3 regions of the Stenotrophomonas sp. 10N36 genome follow, and region 3 is predicted to be linked to each of the others. Evidence: predicted binding sites of a transcription regulator. Region 3 holds the regulator's gene; each other region holds the start of a gene.

Region 1 (9,587 bases), on a different contig from region 3:
TGCAGGCGTATCACCTCCAGCCGCTGCTCGCTACGGTGCGCCTTGCAGTCCACCCGGCCCACCACCTGGTCTGCGTACAGCACGGGCAGACAGAAGTAGCCATGCACGCGCTTGCCCGCCGGCACATAGCACTCGACCCGGTAGTCGAAGGCGAACAGGGCGCTCAGGCGGTCCCGGTGGATGACCAGGTTGTCGAACGGGGACAGGATCTTCACCTCGCGACGCAGCCGCATCGGACGGTCCAGCGCTGCCACGTCGACGTAGGTGGTCACCTCGTCGTTGCCCTTGCACACGCTCACCTGACCCGCATCGACCCGTTCGTCGACCACTGCGCGCATCGCATCGCGCAGGTCCTTTCCGGCCTGCAGGTGCAGCAGCTGTTTCAGGGTGAACACGCCGTGTGACCGTCGCGTAGTCTCGAACAGATAGGTCGCGTACTCACCCAGCGTGGGAACACGCAGATCGACGTCGTCGGGCAGGCAGCGCTCGGCCAGGTCGTAGGATTTCTCCATGCCGTTGCGCTCGCACACCATCAGGTCGCCGCGCATGAACAGCGTCTCGAAGGCGCGCCGGCCGGGCCCCTGGTTCCACCAGCTGCCGGCTTCCTTGGTGCCCGGGTCCAGGTGGCGCATCCGCATCGGGCCGTCGGTGCGGATCCGCGCCAGGATCTGCTTCATCAGCTGCGGGTCGCCGCCACGGAAATAGCGGCTTTCTCCCGTCCGTATCGCGTGCATCCGGCGCAGCGCGTAGCGGTAATCGCACATCGGAAGATAGGCAGCCGCGTGATACCAGTACTCGAAAATCTGCCGCTCGCCGACCAGGCGGTTCAAGTGCGCCGGGTCGTAATCGGGCACCCGATTCCACAGCACGTGGTGATGCGCGCGCTCCACCACCGACAGCGTATCGATCTGCACATAGCCCAGGTGGGCGATGGCGCGGTGGGTGCCCGCCGGGCCTTGGCCGAACGGCGCCCGTGACGCCAGCCCCTGCGCATGCAGTGCCACGCGCCTCAAGCCGGATGTCATGGACGGTGCGGGGAGTACGTCAGGTCCGGGGAAGCGGTCACCACGGCATCGCCACTCAGTCCCAGGTCCCAAGCCAGGCCGATCAACGCCGGGTCCATAACAGACGGGCCCAACGACCCGGAAAGCCCGACCTGTGCCGCCAGTTGCGCCAGTTCCCGCTGCGCCAGCTGCTCAAGCTGGGCCAGCAATGCGCGGCCGCGCAGCGGTTCGGGCGTGCGGGCAGGCGAGGGCGGGTGGTTGCATTCCTCTGGCGCAGCCACTGCCTCGGGCAGGGGGGCGGACGAGGTGAGTGCGGCATGGGGGGTGTTCGTCAACAGCATGGGTCGATCATCTGCAGCCAGGACGGATCTTGCAAGCACAACGGCCCCGGGGAAACCGGGGCCGTTGTGGGCGCCGTTGCCGGCACGGAACATCTGGGTCAGAACAGCTCGACCGCGCCAGCGGCCATGCTCTGCTGGGCAACCGCCTTGTGCGGCGGGCGTTCCCACTCGCTGCGCATTTCACGCAGACGGCTGCCGGTACGCTGCAGGGCGCTGACGACTTCTTCGTCGAACACGCCGCCATTGCGGTGCAGCAGTTCCTGCAGGGCCACCGCTTCGCGGTTGATGGCGGTCAGGCGGTCCAGGTGGGTATGCACCCCGCCCAGCGCCTGGGTGGCGATGTCTTCGAACTGCAGGGCGCGGACCGCTTCGGCCACGCTGCTGTCGATGGCACGGCCACACTCGGAGATTTCGCGCATGCCGTCGCCCAGCGAGGCATTGATCTGGGCCACGTTGTCCAGCATCTGCGCCGCTTCGTGGCGCGCTTCGCGGGAGCGGTCCATGTCGCGCGAGGCCATGTGCGAGACCGTCTCGCGGACCTTGGCGATGGCGTCCTTGGAGCTGTGCGCCAGCTTGCGGATCTGCTCGTTGAACGTGGTGGAGCGCTCGGAGAGGTTACGCACCTCGTCGGCGACCACCGCGAAGCCGCGACCGGCCTCACCGGCACGGGCCGCTTCAATGGCCGCGTTCAGCGCCAGCAGGTTGGTCTGGTCGGCAATCGACTTGACGTCTTCCAGCAGGGCGAAGATGCCATCCAGGTGCTGCGCCATCTGGTCGATGTGCTGCACGGTGTTGCTGCTCTGGCCGCTGACCTGCTCCAGGGCTTCCACCAGCTGTTCCATGCGATGGCTGGCATGCTGGGCGAAGCGGGCGACGTCGACACCGGCACCGCCGTCTTCACCGGCACGGTCGACGATGCGGGCCAATGCCTGGCTTTGCTGGCGCGACTTGCGGTTCATGGCGTCGAAGCTGCCACCCAGGCCGCTGACCGCATGGCGGATCAGATCACGGGCGCGTTCGACTTCGCCGCGGGAGCCGTCCACTTCGTTGGCAACGAAGCTGCGCAGCTCGGTAAGCAGCTGGTCCTGCTCACGCAGGATGCGGGCATGCTCGGGTGACCGCTGGGTCTGGGCCCGGGCGGTCCACCAGGCAAAGCCCAGCCAGCTGAGCGTCATCGTGGTCAGGATGGCCCAGCGCAGCGCGGCGGGCCATTCGAAACCGATGGCGAAAGGAAGAAGCAGGGTCAGGACCAGGGGGGCGGCCAGACGGATGAAGATGCGTGAGTACATGGACGTTCTCGGGAAGTGCACGGTTGAGGTATCGGCCGTACCCCCATTTGCTTTAGTGCTGCACTGCACATTCCATCGAAAAACCTCCCCGCGGTAGCGCCTCCCTACGGGTGGCTGCGGGATCCTCGACCGCCCAACCCAGCCACCCCTGGGGTGGCTCTACCCGCATCCATCAACGGTAGCGCCATCCCACGGGTGGCCGCACGCTGCGCTCGGGGCGCCGTGAGTCAGCGCAGCTGGCGGTCCACCGCTTCGATCATCGCCTTGCGCGAGAACAGGAAGTCCCAGTACTGGCCGCCGGTCTGGCGCCACAGCACCGCCGACCGCACCGCCGCCAGCAGCAGGGCGCGGATCTCGGCCACCACCCCGGCCTGGCCCAGGTAGTGCGGGTTGCCCTGGACCATCACCCGCGGCTTCAGATTGCTGATGGTGTCCGCGTACAGCCCGCCCAGGGCGGCCAGCACGTCCGGGTGGGCGCTGTCGCCCAGCTCGGTGGCCTGGCGCTGGGCGCGCTCGATGCCCTGGCTCACCTTGTCCACCACCGCATGCTCACGCACGAACCGGCGCTCCAGCTGCAGCACGGCCAGCGCCAGCCGGGGCAGGGCGTCGTCCTGGCCCTGGTTGCGGAAGTAGTTGTGCAGCAGGCGCAGCCCCGGGGCCACGTTGGCCGGGCTGCCGTAGATGGCCTGCGGCGTCTCGGCATCGATGCGGAACACGCTGTCTACAGCGGTGCGCACCACGGCCGCTTCGGAGTGGCCGGTTTCGGCGATGCGGCGCACCTGCTGCAGGGCCTGGGCGATGCCGGCCAGTGCAAGAACGCGGTCGTCGACGGAAAAACTCATGCAGCAGATACCTCGAAGGGGGAAGGGGCAGTCCGCAGCCGCTGTTCCAGCGGCGCGTCGGTGGCGGCGATCACCGCGCCACCCAGGCAGACCTCATCGTCATACAACACCAGCGATTGACCGGGGGTGACGGCGCGTTGCGGGCGCGCAAACAGCACCTCCAGGGTGCCATCGTCGCGCACCGTCACCGTGCAGGGTTCATCGGGCTGGCGGTAGCGGGTCTGTGCGGTGCAGTCGAAACGGCGGGCGGGCGGGGCGCCGGCGATCCAGTGGGCGGCCTCGGAATGCAGCCGGGTCGAGAGCAGCCAGGGGCTGTCACGGTCCTGGTCCACATAGAGCACGTTGCTGGCCACGTCCTTGCCCACCACATACCAGGGCGCGGCCGGGCGGCCACGCACGCCGCCGATGTTCAGGCCCTCGCGCTGGCCCAGGGTGAAATAGAACACGCCGGGGTGTTCGGCGATCAGGGCGCCATCCGGGTCGCGGATCTCGCCGGTCTTGGCGGGCAGGTAGCGGCCCAGGAACTCGCGGAAGTCGCGCTCGCCGATGAAGCAGATCCCGGTGGAATCCTTCTTGGCATGGGTGGGCAGCCGCGCGTCGCGGGCGATCCGGCGCAGGTCGTTCTTCTGCAGGTCGCCGATCGGGAACAGGGTGGCCGCCAGTTGTTCCTGGCCCAGCTGGTGCAGGAAGTAACTCTGGTCCTTGCTGCGGTCGGCGCCGCGCAGCAGCGCCCAGCGCCCGCCGACCTGGGCTACGCGGGCGTAGTGGCCGGTGGCGATGCGTTCGGCACCCAGCTCGCGGGCCGCGTCCAGGAAATGCTTGAACTTCACTTCCCGGTTGCACAGCACGTCCGGATTGGGGGTGCGGCCGGCGGCGTATTCGGCCAGGAAGTGCGCGAACACGCCCTCCCAGTATTCGGAGGAGAAATCGCGGAAGTGGAACGGGATGCCCAGCAGGCCGCACACCGCCACTGCGTCGCGGCGGTCGTCCTCGGCCCGGCAGTCGCCGCTGCCGTCGTCGGCCCAGTTCTGCATGAACAGCCCGGCCACCGGCTCGCCCTGCTGGACCAGCCGCCACGCCGCCACCGAGGAGTCCACGCCGCCGGACACGCCGACCATCACCCGGGGGGTACTCATGCGGTTTCCTTCAGCAGCGACAGGGGATGGCGCTGGCCGCCCAGGTAGTCGGCTACGACCTCCCAGACCAGCGGGCTGCGCAGGCGTGCCGCGCTGGCCTGCAGCTCGGCCGGGGTCATCCACAGCGCGCGCAGGATGCCCGTGTCCAGCGGCCGGGCCGGATCGTGCTCGACCGGCGCGGCTGCGAAGGCGAAGCGCAGGAAGGCGGTGCCGTCGGGCGCGGTCCACTGGTAGACGCCGATGAAGGCGCTCAGGCGCACCGTCCAGCCGGTTTCTTCCAGCGTCTCGCGCACCGCTGCGGCGGCCAGGCTTTCGCCCGCCTCCAGGTGCCCGGCCGGCTGGTTGAGCACGTCACGGCCGTCGATACGCTCTTCCACCAGCAACAGGCGCCCGTCACGCACCACGACGGTGGCAACGGTGACATGGGGCGTCCAGCGCGGGTCCTGCACGGCAGTCACCTCAGTATTCGTCCGTCTCGGTCAGCTCGTTTTCCATGGCATCGGCGGTGCGCATGGCGGCATCGATGGCATCGCTCAGCGCGGCCGAACTGGCATTGGCATCCACCTTGACCACGAACATGGCCAGCTGGTCCTGCTTCACCCAGGCGCCCAGCTTGGCGTCCTGCGAGTCTTCCAGCAGGCGGTTGGCCACCGCGGCCGGGAACTGCTTGCCGGGGGAGTTGTAGCCGGGCGACCAGATCTCGCGGATCTTGTGGCTGCCGAACTCTTCCACCGACGAACGCACGAACACCAGCTGGGTACGGTCCTCGCCGGCATCGAAGACCAGCTTGTAGTCGCCGTCCTCGTCGATCTCGTAGGGGTAGTCCAGCTGCTTGAGCACACGGCCGACGGCCTTGTCGGGTTCGGCTGCGTGGGCGCCGAACATCGTGGCGGTCAGCAACAGCGCGGTGACGATCCTTTTCATGAAATCCCTGTGAAAGTGTGGGGTGGATGTGCAGATTGTGAAGGGCGACAGAGGCGGCGTCCAATCCCGCTATAATGTGCGGATGCCCCGCGAGCCCAACCAAGAACCCCACCACGATCACGGCGTCATGCTGGAACCGGCCCGGCCGGAGGTGGCGCCGCCGCCGTTCTACCAGGTGATGCTGCTGAACGATGACTACACCCCGATGGATTTCGTGGTGACCGTCCTGCAGAGCTTCTTTGCCATGGACCTGGACAAGGCCACCCAGGTGATGCTCCACGTCCACACCCGCGGTCGCGGCGTGTGCGGGGTGTTCACCCGTGAGGTTGCCGAGTCCAAGGTGGCCCAGGTCAACGAATTCTCGCGCATGAACCAGCACCCGCTGCTGTGCACGATGGAAAAGACCAGCGGCTAGCCGCCGGCGCGTGCCAGTTGGCGCAACGCCATGGCCGTGACGGCCAGGTCGACGTCGGCGTTGCAGCCATCCTCCAGGAACCACACCGCCGACAGTCCGGCGCTGGCCGCGATCCAGCGCAGCAGGCGCGTGCGCTCCAGCCCCGCCAGCGCGCTGACCTGGTCCACCCGGCGGTCAAAGATGGCCGGCTGGGTGGCCACGTGGATGCCCGGCCCGCACAGATCCGGGTTGCAGAACAGCACGGTGTAGTCGAAGGCGCGGTCGCCAAGCAGGCGCTTGGGGTCGATGGCGAGCCAGCCGCGCGCACCGCCGTCGAGCACGTTGTCATGGTGCAGGTCGCCATGCAGTGGGCGCACCTCGATCTGCGTGTCCAGCAATGCCAATGCCAGTGATCTGCACTGTTCCAGCAATGGCGACAGCGCCACGTTGGGCTCCAGCAGTGCCTGGAACCAGTCCTGCAGTGGCACCAGCCCCTCCGGCACCGTGCTGCGCGGGCGGTGGAGGCGTTCGGCGGCCGTACACAGCAGCGCGGTGGCCTGCGCATCCTGGCCGGCGATGGACATCGCCCGCAGCGACCCGCCCGGCTGGGCGCGCTCCAGCAGCACCGCCTCGTGGTCATGGGCCAGCAGCCGTACCGCGCCGTCGCCGTCCCACCAGCGCAGCAGCCGGTGGCCGTTGCGCTCCTCGGTCTCCGTGCTCACCTTCAACATGGCCGCGGAACCGTCGGGGAGGCGGACCGGCCACAGCCGGGCGTGCGGGGTGGTGATGACGTCGCCATCACGGACAAGCTGCCATTTCGTGAGCTGGAGTTCAGGCATCATGGAGTCGCTGGGAAGCGCCTTGGGGAAACCGGGTGGGGTTGGACCGCTAACGCCGTCTGAACGCACCGATCCGCTAGGGTGATGGAAATTGCGCAGCTAGGCCGCATATTGTTCCCACCTGCCGCCGGAGTAGAACATGTTCAGTAAAGACCTCGAACACACCATCGGTCAGTGCTACAAGCGCGCCCGTGAGGCCCGGCATGAATTCATGACGGTGGAACACCTGCTGCTGGCACTGCTCGACAACCCGTCCGCCCAAGCCGTGCTGAAGGCATGCGGGGCCGACGCCGAGCGCCTGCGCCAGGAGCTGGAACAGGCCATCGAGGCCTCGGTCTCGCGCCTGGCCGAAGATGATGGCCGCGATACCCAGCCCACGCTTGGCTTCCAGCGCGTGCTGCAGCGGGCCGTGTACCACGTGCAGTCCTCGGGCAAGAAGGAGGTGACCGGCGCCAACGTGCTGGTGGCCATCTTCGGCGAGAAGGACTCCCACGCGGTCTATTACCTCAACCAGCAGGACGTGACCCGGCTGGATATCGTCAATTACCTGTCCCATGGCATCGCCAAGCTGGGCGAAGACGGCGAAGTGCCGCCGGCGGCCGATGGTGAAGGCCGCGCCGAGGGCGGCGAGGGCGAGGGCAAGGGCGATGCGCTGGCCGAGTTTGCCAGCAACCTCAACGAGGCCGCCCGCAATGGCCGGATCGACCCGCTGGTGGGCCGCCGCGATGAAATCGAGCGCACCATCCAGGTGCTGTGCCGCCGCCGCAAGAACAACCCGCTCTACGTGGGCGAGGCCGGCGTGGGCAAGACCGCCATCGCCGAAGGCCTGGCCAAGCGCATCGTCGAAGGCTCGGTGCCTGACGTGCTGGCCGATGCGATCATCTACTCGCTCGACCTGGGCGCGCTGGTGGCCGGTACCAAGTACCGGGGCGACTTCGAAAAGCGCCTCAAGGGCGTGCTGACCGCGCTGAAGAAGATGCCCAATGCGGTGCTGTTCATCGACGAGATCCACACCATCATCGGTGCCGGGTCGGCGTCGGGCGGCACCATGGATGCCTCCAACCTGATCAAGCCGGCCCTGGCGTCGGGCGAGCTGCGCTGCATCGGCTCGACCACGTTCCAGGAGTACCGCGGCATCTTCGAGAAGGACCGCGCGCTGGCGCGGCGCTTCCAGAAGATCGACATCGTCGAGCCGACGGTGGGTGAAACCTACGAGATCCTGCAGGGCCTCAAGCCGCGTTATGAAGCGCACCACGGCGTGACCTACGCCGATGACGCGCTGCAGGCCGCGGTGGACCTGTCGGTCAAGCACATCGGTGACCGGCTGCTGCCGGACAAGGCGATCGACGTGATCGACGAAGCCGGTGCCCGCCAGCGCCTGCTGCCCGAGGGCGAGCGCAAGGAGCTGATCGACATCGAGGAGATCGAAACGATCGTGGCCAAGATGGCGCGCATTCCGGCCAAGCAGGTCAGTGCCACCGACAAAGACGTGCTGCAGCACCTGGAGCGCAACCTGAAGATGGTGATCTTTGGCCAGGATCCGGCCATCGAGACGCTGTCGTCGGCGATCAAGCTGGCCCGTTCCGGCCTGGCCAACCCGGAGAAGCCGATCGGCAACTTCCTGTTCGCCGGTCCCACCGGTGTGGGCAAGACCGAGGTGACCAAGCAGCTGGCGCTGCAACTGGGCATCGAGCTGGTCCGCTTCGACATGAGCGAGTACATGGAGCCGCATTCGATCAGTCGCCTGATCGGTGCGCCCCCGGGCTATGTCGGCTTCGACCAGGGTGGCCTGCTCACCGAGAAGATCGTCAAGACCCCGCACTGCGTGCTGCTGCTGGACGAGGTGGAAAAAGCCCACCCGGACATCTTCAACATCCTGCTGCAGGTCATGGACCGTGGCGTGCTCACCGACACCAATGGCCGCGAAGCCAACTTCAAGAACGTGGTGCTGGTGATGACCACCAACGCCGGCGCGGCCCAGGCCTCGCGGCGTTCGATCGGCTTCACCCGCCAGGATCACGCCACCGACGCGATGGAAATCCTGCGCAAGAGCTTCACGCCGGAATTCCGCAACCGTCTTGATGCGGTGGTGCAGTTCCAGCCGCTGGGCTTCGAGCACATCCTGCGCGTGGTCGACAAGTTCCTGATCGAGCTGGAGATGCTGTTGCAGGAAAAGCACGTCAGCCTGTCGGCCACGCCGACCGCGCGCGATTGGCTGGCCCGCCATGGCTTCGACCCGCTGATGGGCGCCCGCCCGATGGCGCGCGTGATCCAGGACAAGGTCAAGCGCCCGCTGGCCGACGAACTGCTGTTCGGCAAGCTGGTCAATGGTGGCCGGGTCAGCATCGACGTGCGCGACGACGAGCTGTTCGTGGAAACCCAGGCCGAACCGGAGCGCCTGCTGCCGGCAACGGTGTAGGTCACGACCGTTGGTCGTGACGGCTGGCCGGCGCGTCTTGGCGCCGGCCTGAAGCCTGCGGCGCCTACGCTGCAGGCGGCACATGAAAAGGCCCCGCAAGGGGCTTTTTCATGTCCGCCCCGCAGTCCTCAGCGGCGCGCGCGCGCCCGCGAGCTGAATTCCTGGGCGGTGATCGTCTCCACCTCGCTGACCACGCACCTCTGCGATTTGGTGCGCAGGCTGCTTACGCCGCCACCGCACAGCTGTCCGTCGCGCTCGGGGGTGGCAAAGCGCAGGTCCGACGTACGTGCGGCGCTGGTGCAGCTGTCCTTGAAATGCACGATGTAGTGCTGGTCGGCATTGCGCAGCAGGATGTTGCGATCGGCGCCTGCGCGCACGATCTGTTGGTCGCCAGACAGC
Region 2 (9,587 bases), on a different contig from region 3:
GCGGCCAGCGTGGAAACCGGCTACCGCCTTGGCGATGGCCGGGCCTCGTTGACCCCGTACCTGGGGGCCGACTACGCCCGCGTGGACAGCGACAGTTTCAGCGAACAGGGCGGGCTGGGCTTCGGCCTGCGCACCCAGGGCGGGGTGAGCACGCGCAGCCAGGCACTGGCCGGCGTGCGTGCCGAACGCCAGTGGGGCAGCTGGGCGCTGCGCGGCTATGCCGAATGGCAGCAGCTGCTGTCCAGTGATGGGCTGGTACAGGACGCCAGTTTCGTCGGCGTGGATGCCTGGGCGCCGATGGCGGGGCTGCAGCCGGCGCGATCGGGTGGGCTGTTCGGGCTGTCGGTGGAATCGTGGCTGACCCGCAACACGCGGGTGGCGTTCGGTTACGACCAGCGGTTCGGGCCGCGCGGCGACCTGAGCCAGGTTGCGCTGCGCTATTCGGCCGCGTTCTAGGCAGCCGGCCGGTCGAGGCCACCAACGTAACGGTCTGAAACGCAGAAGGGCGCGATGCAATCGCGCCCTTCTGCGTGTGGTGCGGCCGAGCGGCTCAGTTCCCGCGCAGCGTGCCCAGTCGCGGCGTGGCGCGGCCCAGCGGCATCTTCAGCTTGCCGATGGAATGGATGCGCGTTTCGGCGATCTGGTCGGCCGCCCGCTGGGGCGCGATGCCCTCGCTCTGGGACAGGGCGAAGATCCGGCCGAGGTTGTGGTAAATGCTGCGGATCAGGCGCATCGCGCGTTCGCGGTTGTAGCCGTCGATTTCCAGCGAGACGTTCATCACCCCGCCCGCGTTGACCGCGTAGTCCGGGGCGTACAGGATGCCGCGCGCATGCAGTTCATCGCCGACCTCCAGGCTGGAGAGCTGGTTGTTGGCGGTGCCGCAGACGATCTTGCACTTCAAGCGGGCCAGGGTCTGCGGGTTGATCGCCCCTTCCAGCGCGCACGGGGCGAACACATCGGCGTTGACGTCGTAGATGTCGTCCGGCTTCACGGCCTCGGCGCCGTATTCGGTGACCGCACGTTCGACCCGCGCGCTGTCCAGGTCGGTGACGAACAGCTTGGCGCCCCGGTCGCGCAGCAGCTTCACCAGCTCCATGCCGATATGGCCCAGGCCTTGTACCGCGATGCTGGTCTTGCCCACTTCTTCATGGCCCAGCTTGTGCTGCATCGAGGCCATCAGCGCCTGCAGCGCGCCATAGGCGGTGAACGGGGCCGGGTCGCCGGAGCCGCCATGGACCTGGTGCACGCCGGTGACGTACTCGCTTTCCAGGTAGATGTTCTCCATGTCGTTGACATCGGTGCCCACATCCTCGGCGGTGATGTAGCGCCCGCCCAGCGAGTCGACGTAGCGGCCGAACGCGCGGAACAGCACCTCGCTCTTGTCCTTGCGCGGGTCGCCGATGATCACCGCCTTGCCGCCACCCACGTTCAGCCCGGCCAGGGCGTTCTTGTAGGTCATGGTGCGGCTCAGGCGCAGCGCGTCGGCCAGGGCATCGTCGGTGCTGGCGTACGGGCGCATGCGCACGCCACCCAGGGCAGGGCCCAGGGTGGTGTTGTGGATGGCGATGATCGCCCTCAGGCCGGCATCGCGGTTGTGGCAGAACACCACTTGTTCGTGACCGGAAGTTTCGAGGGTTTCAAATAACATGGTGGCTCCGATGGGGCGAACGGCTGGCAACAGCGTCGAACGCACCAGCAAAAGGTGGGGTGTAAAACAAAAAAAGCGACTTCGTCGGATCGGGGGACGGGTCGCGCGGCGCCATTCTAGTGCATTCCGCCGGAGGGTGTTGTCAGGGTTTGCCCCGACCCCATGACAGGCCGTGGCCCCGGTTGCAGCCGCACGGGCCATTAAAGTTGCTGAAGATGGCGCCGATGCCGTGGCAACGGTGCGCAGTACCAGCAATGCCAGGACGGACGACGTGGGTGCAGTGACAACACAGATGCGGTGCCGCCCAAGGCGGCCGCGCTGATGGATATGAACGTGATCGTGGCGGCGGGGCTGGCGGGAGCGGTCGCGTTGGGGCTGGCGGTGACGCGGCGTCGCAGGGTGCGTGCCTCCGCGTCGGCGGGGCCCGCGCGTCCGCGTGCGCCCGTGACGGCACCGGCTGCGCAGGCTGGCAGTGCCGTCGATGCCGCCCACGCCGAGGCGCTGCAGACCGGCTTCCACGCCTTGGCCCTGGTGCGGCGCAGTGGCTGCGCGGCCGCCGACGACCCGCGTAGCGATGACACGCTGCACGCGGCGGTCGTGGCGGCGCTGGAGCAACGCGACTGGTCGGCCCGGCAGCTGCCCCGGCGCCCGCAACTGCTGCCGCAGTTGATCCAGACGGTCAACGACAGCGACGCCTCGGCCCGTGCGATGGCCGCCATCATCGGCCAGGACCCGGTGCTGACCGGCAACCTGCTGCGCATCGCCAACAGCCCGGTGTACCGCCTGCAGGCCAAGCCGGTGGACAGCCTGCAGCGGGCGGTGACACTGGTGGGTACCGAGGGCATCCGCCAGATCATCAGCGCGGTGCTGGTGCAGCCGGTGATGCAGGTGCACTGCGAGGCCTTCCCGCAGTTCGGCACGGTGATCTGGGAGCATGCGCTGCTGGCCTCGCGCGCGGCGGCCGATCATGCGCGGCTGGTCACGCACGAAGACGCGTTCGCTGCGCAGTGGCTGGGGCTGACCCAGGGCCTGGGCGCGGCGTTGGTGATGCGACAGCTGCTGGACGCCTGCGCCGCGCAGGACGGTGCGCTGCCATCGCGCGCGCTGGCCATGCAGCTGCTGGATGCCTGGACCTTGCCGGTGGCCGGGCGCATCGCGGCGGCCTGGGAATTGCCGGGTGCGGTGCACGACGCGCTGCTGCGCGATGCCGGCACGGCCCCGGGCGGATTGCCGGCCAGCCTGCGCTTCGCGCGGGCGGCCGCTGCCGCCAGCCTGTTGTGCCGGCACGGCCGGATCGGTCAGGCCCAGGCGCTGGCCATCCTGGAGCAGCAGCACGGCACGCCGCCGCACGCACTGCAATGGATCTGGCGGCGCCTGCATGGGCGTGGGGTGGAAACGCTGGACACCGACGAGGCGGAGGCCTGAGGGCAGGGTGCTTTGTAGACGGCGTCCGCCACGCAGGGCGTGCCAGCCCGGAACGCGGCTATCGAAGGTCGGGCCACGCCCTGCGTGGCTGCCTCCAGCGACCGGTTACAGCTGCGATTCCAGCGGCAGCCAGCTGATGGCGCGTGCGCTGGCCCGCAGCCAGAACGAGGTGTCCGGCTCCCGATCGAGCAGCACCGGCGGCTGGGCGGCCCGATCCAGCCAGCGCACCCGGTCCTGCGCATCCAGCGTCACCCAGTAGCTCTGCGCCGGATCGGCCAGGCGCAGGTACTCGGCACGCAGTTGCGCGCCCAGCACCGCATCGTCGAACAGCACGCCCATTTCGGTATTGAGGTACGCCGAGCGTGGGTCGAGGTTGAACGAGCCGACGAAACCGCGCCGGTCATCCAGCAGGAAGGCCTTGGTGTGCAGGCTGGCACCGCTGCTGCCGAACAGGCCGCCGCGGTCGCCATGGCCGTGCGCCTTCAGTTCGTAAAGATGCACGCCGCTGCGCAGCAGGGGCGCCCGGTAGTGCATGTAGCCCCCGTGCACGGCGGCGACGTCGTTGGCCGCCAGCGAGTTGGTGACCACGCCGACCAACGCGCCGCGCTTGACCATGGCCGCCATGCCATCGGTGCCTTCCTCGCCGGGCACGAAGTACGGCGAGATCAGCAGCGCCTTGTGGCGGGTGGCCTGCATGTCGCTGACCAGCCGGGTGACCAGCCAGTTGGACGGGTCATCGCGGCGGTGCTTCATGGCGGGATCGGAGACGATCTCCACGTTCGGTGACCAGTGCAGGTCCACCGCGTCGCGGTAGTACGAGCGCGCCGACTGCGACTGCTGCACGCGGCGCAGGTACGGTTGGGCGGCATCCAGTTTGGCTTCGTGCTCGGATTCGCGCACCAGCAGGCGCAGCTGGGCCGGGGTATGGAAGGCGAGCGCGGCGATCGGAACGGCGGTTTCGCTGTTCCAGTATTCGTCGAAAATGCGGTTGGCCTGGTCCACTGCATGGCCGGCAACCAGCAGGTCGAGGTCGCGGAAATTCACGTCCGACCGCGCGCTGAAGTACTCTTCGCCGATGTTGCGTCCGCCGACGATGGCCACGCGCCCATCGGCGATCCAGGCCTTGTTGTGCATGCGATGGTTGACGCTGAAAAAGCGCTGCACCATCTCCACCAGCCGCCACAGCCCGGCGCGGTTGCGGAAGGGGTTGTAGAGGCGGATCTCGATGTTGGGATGCTCATCGAGCGCCATCAACAAGGCATCCTTGTCCTGGGCGTTCATGTCATCGAGCAGCAGGCGCACCCGCACGCCGCGTTCGGCGGCCTGGTGCAGGGCCCGCACCATCAGGTGGCCGATCAGGTCGTCGTGCCAGATGTAGTACTGCAGGTCCAGGCTGCGGCCGGCATGGGCGGTGATGACCGCGCGCGCGGCGTAGGCATCCAGTCCGTCGGCCAGGAAGGCGACGCCGCTCTGGTCGGGATGGTCGGCCTGCAGGCGGGCCAGTTCGCGGTCGATCACGGTCTGCGCCGGCTGGACCGGCAGCACGTGGCTGGGGGCGCCCATGGCCTTGGGGGTCAGGTGGTCGGCCAGCAGCAGGCCGCTGAGCACCAACAGCACCAGCACCGCGAGCACGATTCCCAGCCAGCGCAGCATCCGGCGCCAGAGCGGCTTTGGTTCAGTCATGTGCCGATGCTAAGCCGCGCATGCGTGTACGGCGAGTGCCGGGCGCGCACGGCTGCATCAGAAGCGTTCGTCGGGCGCGAGGTAGCGCCACTGGCCGGGCACCAGCTTGCCCATGGCGACGCGGCCGATGCGCAGGCGGCGGACGCTGACGACGTCGAGCCCGACCTGGCGGCACATGTCGCGGAGCTGGCCGGGCTGCACGGGTTTGATGGCAAAGCGCAGGCGGGTTTCGTTCTGCCAGCTGACCTTGCACGGGGGCAGGGGCCAGTTGCGGAAGCTGAGGCCATGGGCGAGGCGCTTCATGCCATAGGGCGCCAGTTCGCCACTGACTTCGACGAGGTATTCCTGTTCGAGGGTGGCGCCGCGATCCTTGAGGTGGGACACGACGCGGCCGTCCTGGCTGACGACGACCAGGCCGCTGTCTTCGTCGGCCAGGGGCATGACCAGTTGCAGGGCGTGGAAATGGCGCTGGAGGAGGGTGACGCCGGTGGCATCCAGTTCGCTGCGGCTGTCGGGGGTGACCAGGGCGCACAGTTCGTCGGCGCGCATGCCGGCGGGTTTGTGCAGGAGCATGCTGACGGTTTCGGTGCGGGTGGCTTCGGCGTTGTCGCGCAGGACGATGGTTTCGTCGGTGACCAGGGTCTGCGGTTGTTCGACGACCGTGCCGTTCACGGTGACCCAGCCGCCTTCGATGTAGCGCTGGGCGTCGCCACGGGAGCAGCCGATGAGGCTGGTCAGGCGTTTGTCGAGTCGGATCGGGTCGGTCATGGGGCTGGCAACGAAAAGCGGGATGCGGGCGGGGAGTGTACTGGGTGTGGGGGGTGGGTGTGGGTGGGTGGGCCCGGCTGGGCCTGAGCCGAAGCCGGAGCTAACAGCCACGGCCACGGCCACAGCCGAAGCCGAAGCCACAGCCGGTTGGCCGGGCGGCTTGGGTTGGCCGGGGGTGGGTGGGTTGGCGGGACACGCCGTGAATCCATCCCTGGAGGCTCGTGGGCGCCATCCATGGCGCCCAACGGTCCCGCCAACCCACCCACCCCCAGCCCCGACAGTTGGCTGGTGGCCTTTTGGGGAGGCAACGGCGAACTGCGAGCGGAGGGCTTTTGGGCCGGCGGGTGACTTGGTGGCTGGGTGCTCGGCCGGAAGGTCGAAGCTGATGTCTGGTCTGAATCTGATTTTTCGGATTTGATTTCTAATATGAATTCAATTTGAAATTGAATTTTAAATTGAAATATAAATTTGAATAGAAATTAAAATTCAATTTCAGATTGAAATCGAATTCTGAGCTTTGGCTTTGGCTTTGGCTTTGGCTTTGGCCTTGGCTTGGCCTTTTCCTGCTTTCGCCCCCGCTTCTATCTCTTCATAGGCCACCGGCAGTCTGTCTGGGGTGGGGGTGTGTGGGTTCGCGGGACCCTGAGCCGCATGGATGCGGCGACGGAGCTTACAGGGACGTACTTGCAGCGTGTCCCGCGAACCCACACACCCCCGCCCAATCCAGTGATCGTTGCGCCAGAAGCCGTTGCGGTTGCTGTTGCAGTTGCAGTTGCTTTGGCTTCGCTCTGGCTTTACGAGGAGCCGGCCAGCGGCCGGCACTACCCACAGCCGCCGGCGGGCGGCCGACACCGCCACGCGGCCAGCGGCCCGCACCCGTGCGAAGGGGTCAGCGGGTGGGGCGTTCCAGGTGGGTCAGGTACAGGCGGAGATCGAATTCCAGCTGGTGGTAATCCGCTTCCATGTGCGTGCACAGCTGGTAGAACGCCTTGTTGTGGTCCGATTCCTTCAGGTGGGCCAGCTCGTGCACCACGATCATCTTCAGGAAGGGGGCTGGCGCCTCGCGGAAAACCGTCGCGATCCGGATCTCGCGGCTCGCCTTCAACCGGCTCCCCTGAACCCGCGACACCGTCGTGTGCGTGCCCAGCGCATGCTTCAGCACCTGCAGCCGGCTGTCGTAGACCACCTTGGACAACGGCGCCGACTGCCGCAGATAGCGCTCCTTCAGGCCCTGCGTGTAGTCGTACAGCTGCCGATCGTTGCGCACCGTGTGCAGGTCCGCGTAGCGCTTTTCCAGCCACGGCCCCAGGCGGTCGCCCGCGATCAGCTCGCGCACCTGCTGCTGCAGGGCCTCGGGGTAACCGGCTAGGTACTTCAGGGCGGTCATGGACGACGGTTGGGGCTGGGCGGGCAGACCAGTATGATGGCCTCCGGAATCCCGCAACAACAGATGCAAGCGTATGGCGAAGGCAAATCCCCTGCAGGAGCAGCTGCTCAAGGCCGGGCTGGTCAAGAAATCCCAGGTCTCCCAGGCCGCCCGTGAACAGGTGAAAGCCCGTCACGGCAAGGCCCCGGTCGCGCCCAGCGAAAGCCAGCGCGAGGCCGAGCGCCTGCGTGCGGAAAAAGCCGAGCGTGATCGCGCGCTGGAAGCCGAGCGCAAGGCCAAGGCCCACGCGCAGGAGCTGCAGGCCCAGGTCCGCCAGATCATCGAGGCGCACAAGGTCAAGCGTGAGGGCGAGAGCGAATACCGCTTCAACGACGGCACCGTGATCCGCACCCTGCTGGTGAACAACGTGCTGCGCCGGCAGCTGGCCTCGGGCAGCCTGGTGATTGCCCGCCACGGCGAGGGCTTCGAACTGCTGCCGCGTGCGGCGGCCGAGAAGGTCCGCGAGCGCGACGCGAGCGTGATCGTGCTCGACAACAGCCAGCCCCGCAGCGAGCCGAGCACCGGCAACGCCGAGGATGATGCGTACTACGCCCAATTCCAGGTGCCCGACGACCTGGTCTGGTAAGCGCTGCCTGAAGCATTCACCCGGCGCCGTGCGCGTTCAGCCCCACGTCGGTTGGCCGCGTCGGGCCGGGTCTATGCTGGTGCTCTGACACCGGCATGGGAGACACATCATGGCGACAGGTTGGGCAGGCGACGGCGCGGTGCAGGACCAGATCGACGCCACCGTTGACGACGCCATCCAGCGCGCCCGCGCGCAGCTCAAACAGGGCCCCGGGCTGACCCACTGCGAACACTGTGACGCGCCCATTCCCGAGGCGCGGCGCAAGGCCGTGCCCGGCGTGCGGTTGTGTGTGCGCTGCCAGGAAGAAGAGGACGCGGCGCAGCAGGAGGGCAGCGGCTACAACCGCCGCGGCAGCAAGGACAGCCAGCTGCGCTGACGCGCGCGAGTCGTTCTCCTGTCGTGCGTCGCGGCAGGCGTGAACGGTACTGCGCCGACCTCGATGGACGGCAGCCCTATGCGTGGTTGTGATCACCGCGACGCGCCATACTGATGCGGGATAGCACCCTCTACCAGGCGCAGGCGGATGACCACCGGGCATGAAGACGAGCCTCTCCATCGATTGTCGTCATGGATTGGAACCGAGGACTCGAACTGGACCCACTACAGCAGCGAACTTGTCGCGAAGACAGTGCTGGTGGATTTCAGGGACCGGCAATGGGACCAGTTGCAGAGTGAGATATTGAATCAGCCTGAGTACTGGCAGCACCGTTGCGCAGTAGCGCTGGGGCAAGACAGGACGGAGCGCGCCATCGCCATCATGAAGCTGCTGCTCGTTCATTCGCAGCATCGAAACGTGAGGATAGAGGCGGTATACGAACTGGACTGGGCCGAAGTACCCATGGAAAGCGACTATGGGCCTTTGATTCGGTCTCTGATCGCATCCATCCCGGTGGATGAGATCGAGCCTGAGTTCTACAGCCTGCTGGCAAAAGCCGATGCAGCAAAGCACTGAGTGACGCCGCACGGCGCTGGCAGCCCGACCCGGCGCAGGCCGCCATCACCTACGGACGCCTCGGGCGGCCGTGTTGGATGCCAGCGACATTACGACGTCCTCAACCATCGCCTTGGATGCCGCCCGGGGCCTGCGACGGATCACGCCAGCGGCGCACGGTGCGCTGGAAGAACATGTTGTTGGGAATCTGCAGCACGGTCCCTTCGTGGTGGCCGTCGGTTTCCTGCAGCGTGGTGTAGATCAGGTTCACGTCGATCACGCGGCCCTTCAACCCCGGCTTCTCGCCGTTCTCCAGCAGCTCGATGTAGTCGTGCAGCCGGAACGGGCGCGTGGTGAAGATCAGCAGCGTGCAGAAGATGTTGGACAACACGCTCCATGCGGCGAAGAACGCCACCGCACCCACGGCGGCAAAGCCGGTGAAGGCGGTCCACAGCACGCTCGCCTTGACCCCGACAATGCTCAGGATCACCAGCAGGGCGGTGGTATAGACCACGAAACTGAAGGCACGGCGCACGCCCATGATCATTTCCGGAGGCAGCGTGTAGTGCTCGCCGACGCGGCGCATCAGCCGCCGCGCGACCAGGCGCAGCAGCCAGGCGGCCAGCAGGGTCAGCAGGATCTGCAGGGCAGGAACCCCGTAATGCAGCCATTCGTGGGTCCAGGTAGGCAGATGGTCTTTCATGTGCAGCGTGGATCCTTGCAGCGATAGTGCGTCGAGCCCCTATCTTAATGCGGCTGCGCGCCGAGGGCCGCCCCCGTCGTTCAAACCACGGGCTGCGATGCCAGCCGTGCGATCAGGACCGAGGCGCAGACCGGGTCATGCGCGGCATATTGCACGCACAGGTCCGGTTGCGGCGACACCGACAGGCGGACAGTCACCGGGCTCCAGGGAAGGGTGCAGCTGCTGGCCAGCGACAACAGCAGGACGAGGCAACTGGTGGACATGATCGGTTCCTTGGCGATGGCCCGTGGGGTACGCAGGCTTGGATGCGGGCGGCGGCGAAAAGGTTTAGAACCGGCACCGGCGACTATCGCGGCACCCGGTTTAAACCTTTTCGGTGGACCCCGCATCCAACGGATATGCTCAACGCCACCATGC
Region 3 (9,587 bases):
GCGTACATCACCACGAAGAAGGCGAGCAGCAGCGTCATGAGGTCGGCATAGGGAATGGCCCAGGCCTCATGGTTGGCATGCTCTTCGTGATGCTTGCGACGGGCCATGTCAGTGCAGGAACCCGGACAGGTTGGTTTCGATGTTGCGCGGGTTTTCGCCCTGCGCGATCGAGATCAGGCCTTCGATGATCATTTCGCGGTCGCGGCTATTGTGGTGGATCACGCTCTTCAGCTTGGCCGACACCGGCAGGAACAGCAGGTTGGCCGAGGCGATGCCGTAGATGGTGGCAGTGAACGCCGCGGCGATGCCGTGGCCGAGCTTGCTCGGGTCGGCCAGGTTCTTCATCACGGCGATCAGGCCCAGCACCGCGCCGATGATGCCCAGCGTGGGGGCGTAGATGCCCATGCCCTCGAATACCTTGGACGCGGCCAGGTCCTGGTGCTCCTGGCTGCTCAGTTCGATTTCCATCATGTGGCGGATGGTTTCCGGCTCCACGCCGTCCACCAGCAGCTGCAGGCCCTTGCGCAGGAACGGGTCGTTCTGTGCGTCCACCTGCGCTTCCAGGCCAAGCAGGCCCTGGCGGCGGGCGATGTTGCTCCATTCCACGATCTGCTTGATCAGCTCGTGGCGGTCGCTGCTGGGCGGCAGGATGACCCAGCGCACAATCTTGAAGGCGTGCTTGAACACCGCCGGCGAGGTGTGCAGCAGGATGGAGGCGATGGTGCCGACGATCACGATCACGAAGGCGGCCGGCGACCACAGTGATGCCAGGCCGGCTCCCTTGAGGATGCTGCCGCCGACCAGTGAGGCCAGGGCGAGGAAAAGTCCGATGAGGCTGAGTCTGTCCATGGGTCCGTTATCGGCGTATGTGAATGGGACTTGAGATGCCGAAGGAATCCGGTGGGGCGGCGGTCACAGTTTTTGGGGGTAAAGCAGCCGACCAACGGTCGGCTCTACCGGCGTCAGCGGAGGCCGTCCACGTCGAGGATCAGTGACATGCGGCCGTCGCCGATCAGGGTGGCACCGGCGTAGCCGCGCAGGCCGCGCAGTGCCTTGGGCAGCGGTTTGATCACCACTTCCTCGCGGCCCCGCACCTGGTCCACCACCAGCCCGAAGCGGGCTTCGCCGGCCTGCAGCACCACGATGGTGAGCAGCGACGAGGCAGCCGGTGCGACGGCCAGCCAATGGCGCAGGTCCACCAGCGGCAGCGTGTGCGACTTGCGGTCGAGCACGGCGCGGCCATCGAACCAGCCCAGCGAGGTATTCGGTGCGTGCAGCACTTCCATCACGCGGGCCAGGGGCAGGGCATAGACGTCTTCGCCGGCCTGCACCAGCAGGGTGGGCAGGATCGCCAGGGTGAGCGGGACGCGGATCATGAAGCGGCTGCCACGGCCCAGCTCGGACTGGATCTGTATCTGGCCACTCAGCTCGCGGATGCGCGATTGCACCACGTCCATGCCGACGCCACGGCCGGAAATGTCGGTGACTTCCTGCTTGGTCGAGAAGCCCGGCAGGAACACCAGGTGCAGGCATTCCTCGCTGGTCAGGCGGGCGGCCGCTTCCGGATCGATCAGGCCCTTCTCGCGCGCCTTCTGGCGCAGCCGTTCGGGATCGATGCCGGCGCCGTCGTCCTGCACTTCAATGCTGACGTAGTCGCCTTCCTGCTGCGCCGACAGCCGCACGTGGCCGCTGCGCGGCTTGCCCTGGGCTTCACGCAGGTCGGGGGTTTCCACGCCGTGGTCGATGGCGTTGCGCACCAGGTGCACCAGCGGGTCGGCCAGGGCCTCGACCAGGTTGCGGTCGAGCTCGGTTTCAGCGCCGACCAGCTCCAGTTCCACTTCCTTCTTCAGGTTGCGCGCCACGTCGCGTGCCACCTTGGGGAAGCGCGAGAACACCTTGCCCACCGGCTGCATGCGGGTGCGCATCACCGCCGACTGCAGGCGCGCGGTGGCGATGTCCAGGGTGGAGACGGCGCGGTCGAGTTCTTCGTCGTGCAGGCGCGCACGCAGGGTCTTGAGGCGGTTGCGTGACAGCACCAGTTCGCCGATCAGGTTGACGATGGCGTCCAGGCGCTTGGTGTCCACGCGCACGGTGTGCTCGGCCTCGGCCACCGGCTTGTTGGCGGCCGGCTTGGCCGGCGGTGCGGCCGGTGCGCGCGGCGGCGGGGCGGCCGCGACCGCGGGCTTGGCGCCGGGCACGGCGCCGCCGTGCAGCTGGTCGAGCAAGGCTTCAAATTCGTCTTCGCCGATCAGGCCGTCGTCGGCCTTCCTGGCCACCGCTGCCGGGGCAGCGCCGCCATGCAGGGTGTCGAGCAGTGCCTCGAACTCGTCTTCGCTGATGAGTTCGCCGGTGGTCGGCGCCGCGGCAGCGGCCGGGGTGGCCGGGCCGTTGACGTCGAACTGTGCGATCAGCTCCGGCGGCGCGTAGCCCGGCTCGGTACCGGCCGAGACCGAATCCAGCATCGACTGCAGGTAATCCAGCGATTGCTGGGCGGCGTCGAAGTGGTGGGCCTGCAGGGTGGCCTTGCCGGACCGGGCCATGCCCAGGGTTTCTTCGGCGGCATGGCACAACTCGACCATGGCCTGGATGCCGAGGAAGCCGGCACCGCCCTTGAGCGTGTGGAAGCCGCGGAACACCGCGTTGAGCTGGTCACTGTCCTGGGGCGACTGCTCCAGCGACACCAGCTGTTCGCCAAGGCGGTCCAGGATTTCCTGGGCCTCGAGGATGAAATCGGCGGCAATATCGTCTGGAACAGCGCTCATGGTGTTACAGCCCCAAATCCGAAAGCAGGTCGTCAGCATCCACCTGTGAAACCTGGTGACGGTCCAGGCCACTCACGGCCGGGCCGGCCAGGCCGTTGTCACGCTTGTGCGCGGTGTCGTCCTGCGGCGGCAGGCCGAGGGCGCCAAACCCTTCATGCACGCGACGCACGATCCCCACCACGCGGCGGATGATCTGCCCGGTGAGATCCTGGTAGCTCTGGGTGAGGGCGATCTCGGTGAGGTTGTGGCGGATCCGGTCCAGCTGCTGGTCCTGGTCGGCGGTGAGGCCGTTGGCACGCAGCTGTTCGGTCAGCGCCCGGCATTCCTCGGCCAGGTCCAGGGTGCGGTGGGTGGCCTGTTCGGTCATGGTCACCACGTGGTCCAGGCGCGCGCAGGCATCGTCCAGCTCGCCGGCTTCGCTGGGCAGGCTGGGCAGTTCGCCCAGGGCCTGGCCAAGTTCGCGGGCGAGCCGGTTCAGGCCGGCCATCATCGGCTGGGTGCGCAAGGCGGCCAGCGCGTCGATTTCCCGGCGCCAGCCGGCTTCATCGCCGCTTTCCAGCGCAGCCAGGGCGTCCTGCAGGCGCTGCACCAGCGCGGATTTGTCGCGAAGGGTTTCCATCAGGCGCTCGCTGCCAGGCGTTCGAAGATCTTGCCGAGCTTTTCTTCCAGGGTCTGCGCGGTGAACGGCTTGATGATGTAGCCGTTGACGCCGCACTGGGCCGCTTCGATGATCTGTTCGCGCTTGGCTTCGGCGGTCACCATCAGCACCGGCAGGGTCTTCAGCTTGGCGTCGGCGCGGATCGCCTTGAGCAGGTCGATGCCGGTCATCACCGGCATGTTCCAGTCGGTGACCACGAAATCGAACGGCTGGCTCTGCAGCAGCGACAGCGCGGCATGCCCGTCCTCGGCTTCGGCCGTATTGGTGAAGCCCAGATCGCCCAGCAGGTTCTTGACGATACGACGCATGGTCGAGAAATCGTCGACGATCAGGATACGCATGTTCTTGTTCAAAGCACTTTCCTCGGTATCAAGTGTTCGCGAGGCCGGCGTCGGCCGCCTCGAAGATCTTCAATCGGCCCCGCAGGCGCAGCACGGCCTGGCCGTGGATCTGGCACACGCGTGACTCGCTGACGCCCAGCACGGCGCCGATCTCTTTCAGGTTCAGTTCCTGCTCGTAGTACAGCGACAGCACCAGCTGTTCGCGTTCGGGCAGCAGGCCGATCGCATTGCCCAGTTCGCGGCCGAACTCGCCACGCTCCAGCACCTGCTGCGGGGTCGGGCCGCCCTGGGCCACGGTGTCCAGTTCGCCCTGGTCCTCGATCCGCGATTCCAGGCTCAGCACCTGGCCACGTGCGGCGTCTTCCATCAGGCGCAGGTAGTCCGGCAGCGGCATGTCCATGGCGGCGGCCACTTCAGTGGCGCTGGCGGCACGGCCGGTGCTCTGCTCCAGGCGGCGGATGGTGGACGCCGCGTCGCGGGCGCGGCGGTGCACCGAACGTGGCACCCAGTCGCCCCGGCGGATCTCGTCGATCATCGAACCGCGGATGCGGATCGAGGCGTAGGTTTCGAACGAGGCGCCCTGGTCGGCGTCGTAGCTGCGCGAGGCTTCGATCAGGCCCATCATGCCGGCCTGGATCAGGTCATCCACTTCCACGCTGGCTGGCAGGCGCGCGGCCAGGTGGTGGGCGATGCGGCGCACCAGGTCCGAATGCTGGGCAATGCATTCGTTGGCGGCGGTGCGTTGCACCTCTTTGTATTGTGCGGCGCCTTTCATGCGGTCACCCCGCGTTGCTTGAGGATGCGTTCCAGGAAGAATTCGACCCCACCACGCGGCTCGGTCGGGGCCTGCCAGCGGGCGGTGCGGCGGGCGATTTCGGTGATCGCCTGGGCGGCCGGGCTGGACGGGTAGGCCTTGACCACCGGCTGCTGGCGCTGCACCGACAGGCGCAGCCAGTCATCCTGCGGCACGCAGCCGAGGTAGTTCAGCGACACATCGGCCAGGAACTTCTCACAGACCCGGGTCAGCTTTTCGTACAGCACGCGGCCCTCGTTGGGGTCGCGCACCATGTTGGCCACCACCTGGATGCGGTCCACGCCGCGCTCGCGCGAGAGCACCTTGATCAGCGCGTAGGCGTCGGTGATCGAGGCCGGCTCGTCGCAGACCACCACCACGGTGTCCTGGGCGGCCTGGCAGAAGGTCAGCACGCCGTCGGTGATGCCGGCGGCGGTGTCCACCACCATGAAGTCCAGCTCGCGCTCCAGTTCGGAGAACACGTTGACCAGGCCCACGTGTTCGGCCGGCTGCAGTTCGGCCATGTGCCGGCGACCCGATGCGGCCGGGACCACCAGCACGCCACCGGGGCCTTCCATGATCACTTCATCCAGGGTGCAGCGCCCGGCGACCAGGTCGGCCAGGGTCAGCTTGGGCTGCAGGCCCAGGATCACATCGATGTTGGCCAGGCCCAGGTCGGCGTCCAGCAGCAGCGTGCGCTTGCCCATGTCGGCGAGCGCCACGGCCAGGTTGGCCGACACGTTGGTTTTGCCCACGCCGCCCTTGCCGCCGGTGACGGCGATGGTGCGCACAGGGCCCAGCGGCTGGCTGCGGGTGGCAGACAACGGGAAGGTCTTGGTCAGCTTGGCGTACTCACGCGACGGCATGGTTCAACTCCGGGTTGCAGGGCATATCGGCCGCGCGGCGCAAATCTTCAAGGCGAAGTACAAGATTGGCGGCACTGGCCCGGTGCAGGTCTTCGGGAACGTCCTGGCCATCGGTGACCCAGGTGATCGGCAGGCGGTGGTCCACGGCCACCGACAGGGCGGTGCCGAAGCGGCCGGTTTCATCCAGCTTGCTCAGCACCACGCCCTGCGGGTTGGCGGCACTGAAGCGGCGGACCACCTCGTCCATGTCGCCAAAACTGGTGTTGGCCGGCAGCACCAGCAGGGTGCGGATCTGCTCGGCGGCGCGCAGCCACTGCAGCTGGGCGGCCAGGGCACGGTCGCGCGGGCCCAGCCCGGCGGTGTCGATCAGCACCAGCTTGTAGTCCTGCAGGCGCTCAAGGAGCTGGTTCAGGTCGCTGCCGCTGTTGGCTTCGTGCACCGCGATGCCGAGCTGGCGGCCGAAGCCGTACAGCTGCTCGCGGGCGCCGATGCGGCCGGTATCGGTGGTGACCAGGGCCACGTCGCGGGCGGCATGCTTCTCGGCGAAGCGCGAGGCCAGCTTGGCGATGGTGGTGGTCTTGCCGGCGCCGGTCGGGCCGACCAGGGCGATCACGCCGCCGGACTCCAGCGGGTCAACCGGGGCGATCGGCAGCTTGCGCGACAGCAGGCCCAGCATCAGCCCGCGGCCACGGTGGGCTTCGGTGTCCAGCGGGATCTGCATGGCCACGTCGCGGCTGATGCCGGCGTCGAAGCCGTATTCGTCCATCAGGTCCAGCGCGGCGGCGCGCACCGGCGACCCGCGCAGGCGCTCGTCGGTGAAGCGATGCATTTCGCGCTCGATGACGTGGCGCATGCCGGCCACTTCATGGCGCAGCTGGCGGATCTCTTCGTCATCGCGCTGCACGACCACCAGTTCGGCGGCGGGCTGCGGCTGGGCCTGCGCCGGTTCCGTGACGGCCACCGGCGCCGGGTTTTCGACGCGCGTTTCGGCGACGGCGACCAGCGCCTGCGGCACGGCGGCGGCGACGGCCTCGGCGACCGGCAGGGCCGGCGGCACGGTGACGCTGACCGGCAGCGGCGGCATCGCCACGGCGGCAACGGGCACGTGCATCTGGAAGTGCGGCTCGTCGTCCAGCGGCGGGTCGATGATGAAGCGGGCGCGGTTGATCGGCGGGGCGACGGTGGCGACGGCAGGTTCGGCGGCAGCCGGCTCGGCCTGTACCGGTGCCGGCGACGCGGCGGCCGCCTGCTCGACGTTGAACGGGGCGAAGATCTGTTCCGGCAGCGCGCTCACGCCGGCCGCCGGGGCGGTGGCGGCGCGGGCCAGGGTGGCTGCGAAGCCGCTGCTGCCCGGCGGCGGCACGATCTCGTTGGCGGTGTCCAGGGTACGGCCGGTGGCACCCACTGCGGCACGTGCCAGCGCGGCCACCGCAGAGGTGGTGGCGGCCACCGGTTCGGCGGCGACCACCGTCGGCTTGCGACGGGTCACCGCGGCGATCACCGCATCGGCGGCATTGCGCGGTCGCGGCGCCGGGGCCGGGGCCACGTCCTTGCGCGCTGCTTCAAGCGCACGCTGCACGGCACCTTCGTCGTAATTCGCCGCGGCCACGATCTCGACGCCTTCCTCGATCCGCCGGTTCGACAGGATCACCGCATCAGGACCATGTTCCTTGCGCACCAGGTTCATGGCCGAGCGCATATCGGGAGCGACGAAGCGTTTGATTTTCATGCTGTGGTACCGGGACTGGGGCGGCGGGGTGGTGGAAGGGAAGCGCTGGTTGTCGGTGGTCTGCACGGTCCGGGTTTCCCTTTATGTCCTGCTGCGTTGATATCGAAATGGGGGTGTGTCTGTTTTCTGGCACATGTCCGTCGGGGTTCCGACGTCAGCTGATCGTGCCGACCAGCTTCAGTCGTTTGTCCTCGGGTACCTCGCTGTAGGCCAGCACCGACAGCGAGGGGACGCTGTGGCGCACCAGCCGTGCCAGCGCGGCACGCACCGGGCCGGGTACCAGCACGACCGCCGGCTCATTCTTCGCTTCCTGCTTGCTGACACATTCGGCCAGGCTTTGGTGCAGTCGCTCAGCGAGTCCGGGTTCCAGTGCGGCGCCGTTGCCCTGTGTGGACTCCTGCAAGACACGTTCCAATTGCGGGTTGAGGGTGAACACCGGCAGCTCGGCCGACATGCCGGCGATCTCCTGCACGATGAAACGGCCCAGTGCGTTGCGCACTGCAGCGGTCAGCGTGGCCGGGTCCTGGCTGATGGGGGCGTTCTCCACCAGCGATTCGACGATCTTGCGCAGCTGGCGGATCGGAATGCGTTCGATCAGCAGGTTCTGCAGTACCCGCACCACCGCCGACAACGGCAGCGACTTCGGGGTGAGGTCTTCGACCAGCTTGGGCGCGCTCTTGGCCAGGTTGGCCAGCAGCTGCTGCACTTCCTCGTGGCCGAGCAGCTCGGGCGCGTGTTCGCGGATCAGGTGCGACAGGTGGGTGGCCACCACGGTGGCCGGATCGACCACGGTGTAGCCCATGGTTTCGGCGTGGGCACGCTGGTGCGGCTGGATCCAGGTGGCATCCAGGCCGAATGCGGGGTCCTTGCCGGCGATGCCCTCCAGCGCACCGAGCGCGCTGCCCGGGTCCAGGGCCAGTTCGCGGTCCGGGTGGATTTCGGCGGTGGCCACGGGCACGCCGTGGATCAGCAGGCGGTAGGCGGTGGCCGGCAGTTCCAGGTTGTCGCGGATGTGCACCGACGGAATCAGGAAGCCGATGTCGTGGGTGAGCTTGCGCCGCACCCCCTTGATCCGCGCCATCAGTTCGCCGCCCTGGTTCTTGTCCACCAGCGGAATCAGCCGGTAGCCCACTTCCAGGCCCAGCGGGTCGACCGGGCGCAGTTCGTCCCAGGTCAGTTCGGCGGTGGGCGAGGGCGTGGCACCGGGCAGGCCGAGGGTCTCGCCGCGGCTGGCGGCCGGCGTCTCTGCGGCACGCGCGGCGGCCGTGCTCTTCTTCCAGGCCTTCCAGGCCACGAAGCCAAGGATGGCGGCCAGCGTCAAGAAGGCGACGTTGGGCATGCCCGGCACCAGCCCGACCACGCCCATGATGGCCGCGGCGATGGTGAGCGCGCGGTACTGGCCGAACACCTGGCCCATCATGGCCTGGGCCATGTCCTGCGAGCGCGAGGCGCGGGTGACCAGCATGGCCACCGCCGAGGACACCAGCAGCGCCGGCAGCTGCGCCACCAGGCCGTCACCGATGGACAGCAGGGTGTAGGTGGCGGCGGCGTCGCCGAATGGCATGCCGTGCTGGAGCACGCCGACGGCCAGGCCGCCGAGCAGGTTGATGAACAGGATCAGGATGCCGGCGATCGCGTCGCCGCGGATGAACTTGCTGGCACCGTCCATCGCGCCGTAGAAGTCGGCTTCCTCACGCACTTCCTCGCGGCGGGCCTTGGCCTCCTCGCGCGTCAGCAAACCGGCGTTGAGGTCGGCATCGATGGCCATCTGCTTGCCGGGCATGGCGTCCAGGATGAAGCGGGCGGTCACTTCGGACACGCGCCCGGCACCCTTGGTGATCACCACGAAGTTGATGATGGTCAGGATGGCGAAGACCACGATGCCGACCGCGTAATTGCCGCCGATCACGAACTCACCGAACGCGGCGATCACCTTGCCCGCCGCCTCGTGGCCGTTCTGGCCGTTGAGCAGGATCACGCGGGTGGAGGCCACGTTCAGCGCCAGCCGCAGCATGGTGGTGATCAGCAGCACGATCGGGAAGATGGTGAAGTCCAGCGGGCGCTTCACGTACACCACCGCCAGCAGCACCATCAGCGAGATGGCGATGTTGAAGGTGAACAGTGCATCCAGCACCGGCGCGGCCAGGGGCATCACCACCATGGCCAGCAGCGCCAGCACGATCAACGGCGCGCCCAGGCCGTTGCGGATCATGTCCAGGACCTTGCGGGCGTTCATGCCGGCACCGACGGGCTGGGCGCTCATGCGCGGCCTCCCGTGCCGAATTCATCCACGTTGATGCTCGGGGCGGCCGGCATGGGACCGCCGCGCCAGGTGCGCAGCTGGTAAACGTAGGACAGGACCTGGGCTACGGCCGAATACAGTCTCACGGGAATTTCCTTTCCAAGTTGACCTTCCCGATACAAGGCGCGTGCCAAAG

The links. Region 3 encodes FliA, which starts transcription of late flagellar genes. Its sites were predicted from a motif close to TAAAGTTTNNCNNNCNNNGGCCGATAA; they were not measured.
Region 1: a site for FliA is predicted at 2,663-2,689, ahead of AC1DCJ_RS06175 (methyl-accepting chemotaxis protein). Genes of this name have one in related genera too.
Region 2: a site for FliA is predicted at 1,850-1,876, ahead of AC1DCJ_RS12780 (HDOD domain-containing protein). Genes of this name have one in related genera too.

What each region holds. Positions count from the first base shown of each region.
Region 1 is NZ_JBFTIS010000004.1:8,886-18,472, forward strand. Features, by position in the region: gene AC1DCJ_RS06165 (winged helix-turn-helix domain-containing protein) at 1-1,004, opposite strand, end outside; gene AC1DCJ_RS06170 (hypothetical protein) at 1,022-1,345, opposite strand; gene AC1DCJ_RS06175 (methyl-accepting chemotaxis protein) at 1,444-2,634, opposite strand; gene hflD (high frequency lysogenization protein HflD) at 2,862-3,476, opposite strand; gene mnmA (tRNA 2-thiouridine(34) synthase MnmA) at 3,473-4,612, opposite strand; gene AC1DCJ_RS06190 (NUDIX hydrolase) at 4,609-5,070, opposite strand; gene AC1DCJ_RS06195 (hypothetical protein) at 5,072-5,536, opposite strand; gene clpS (ATP-dependent Clp protease adapter ClpS) at 5,619-5,951, shown strand; gene AC1DCJ_RS06205 (APH(6)-I family aminoglycoside O-phosphotransferase) at 5,948-6,769, opposite strand; gene clpA (ATP-dependent Clp protease ATP-binding subunit ClpA) at 6,909-9,188, shown strand; gene AC1DCJ_RS06215 (hypothetical protein) at 9,317-9,587, opposite strand, start outside.
Region 2 is NZ_JBFTIS010000011.1:161,040-170,626, reverse strand. Features, by position in the region: gene AC1DCJ_RS12790 (S8 family serine peptidase) at 1-456, shown strand, start outside; gene AC1DCJ_RS12785 (Glu/Leu/Phe/Val dehydrogenase dimerization domain-containing protein) at 551-1,648, opposite strand; gene AC1DCJ_RS12780 (HDOD domain-containing protein) at 1,970-3,073, shown strand; gene AC1DCJ_RS12775 (phospholipase D family protein) at 3,179-4,756, opposite strand; gene AC1DCJ_RS12770 (rRNA pseudouridine synthase) at 4,814-5,524, opposite strand; gene AC1DCJ_RS12765 (M48 family metallopeptidase) at 6,414-6,911, opposite strand; gene AC1DCJ_RS12760 (DUF2058 domain-containing protein) at 6,985-7,536, shown strand; gene AC1DCJ_RS12755 (DksA/TraR family C4-type zinc finger protein) at 7,646-7,912, shown strand; gene AC1DCJ_RS12750 (hypothetical protein) at 8,060-8,488, shown strand; gene AC1DCJ_RS12745 (mechanosensitive ion channel family protein) at 8,589-9,170, opposite strand; gene AC1DCJ_RS12740 (hypothetical protein) at 9,251-9,433, opposite strand; gene AC1DCJ_RS12735 (RNA polymerase sigma factor) at 9,569-9,587, shown strand, end outside.
Region 3 is NZ_JBFTIS010000025.1:24,095-33,681, reverse strand. Features, by position in the region: gene motD (flagellar motor protein MotD) at 1-107, opposite strand, end outside; gene AC1DCJ_RS18650 (flagellar motor protein) at 109-849, opposite strand; gene AC1DCJ_RS18645 (chemotaxis protein CheA) at 963-2,762, opposite strand; gene AC1DCJ_RS18640 (protein phosphatase CheZ) at 2,767-3,381, opposite strand; gene cheY (chemotaxis response regulator CheY) at 3,381-3,773, opposite strand; gene AC1DCJ_RS18630 (RNA polymerase sigma factor FliA) at 3,790-4,536, opposite strand; gene AC1DCJ_RS18625 (MinD/ParA family ATP-binding protein) at 4,533-5,420, opposite strand; gene flhF (flagellar biosynthesis protein FlhF) at 5,407-7,149, opposite strand; gene flhA (flagellar biosynthesis protein FlhA) at 7,304-9,412, opposite strand; gene flhB (flagellar biosynthesis protein FlhB) at 9,409-9,587, opposite strand, start outside.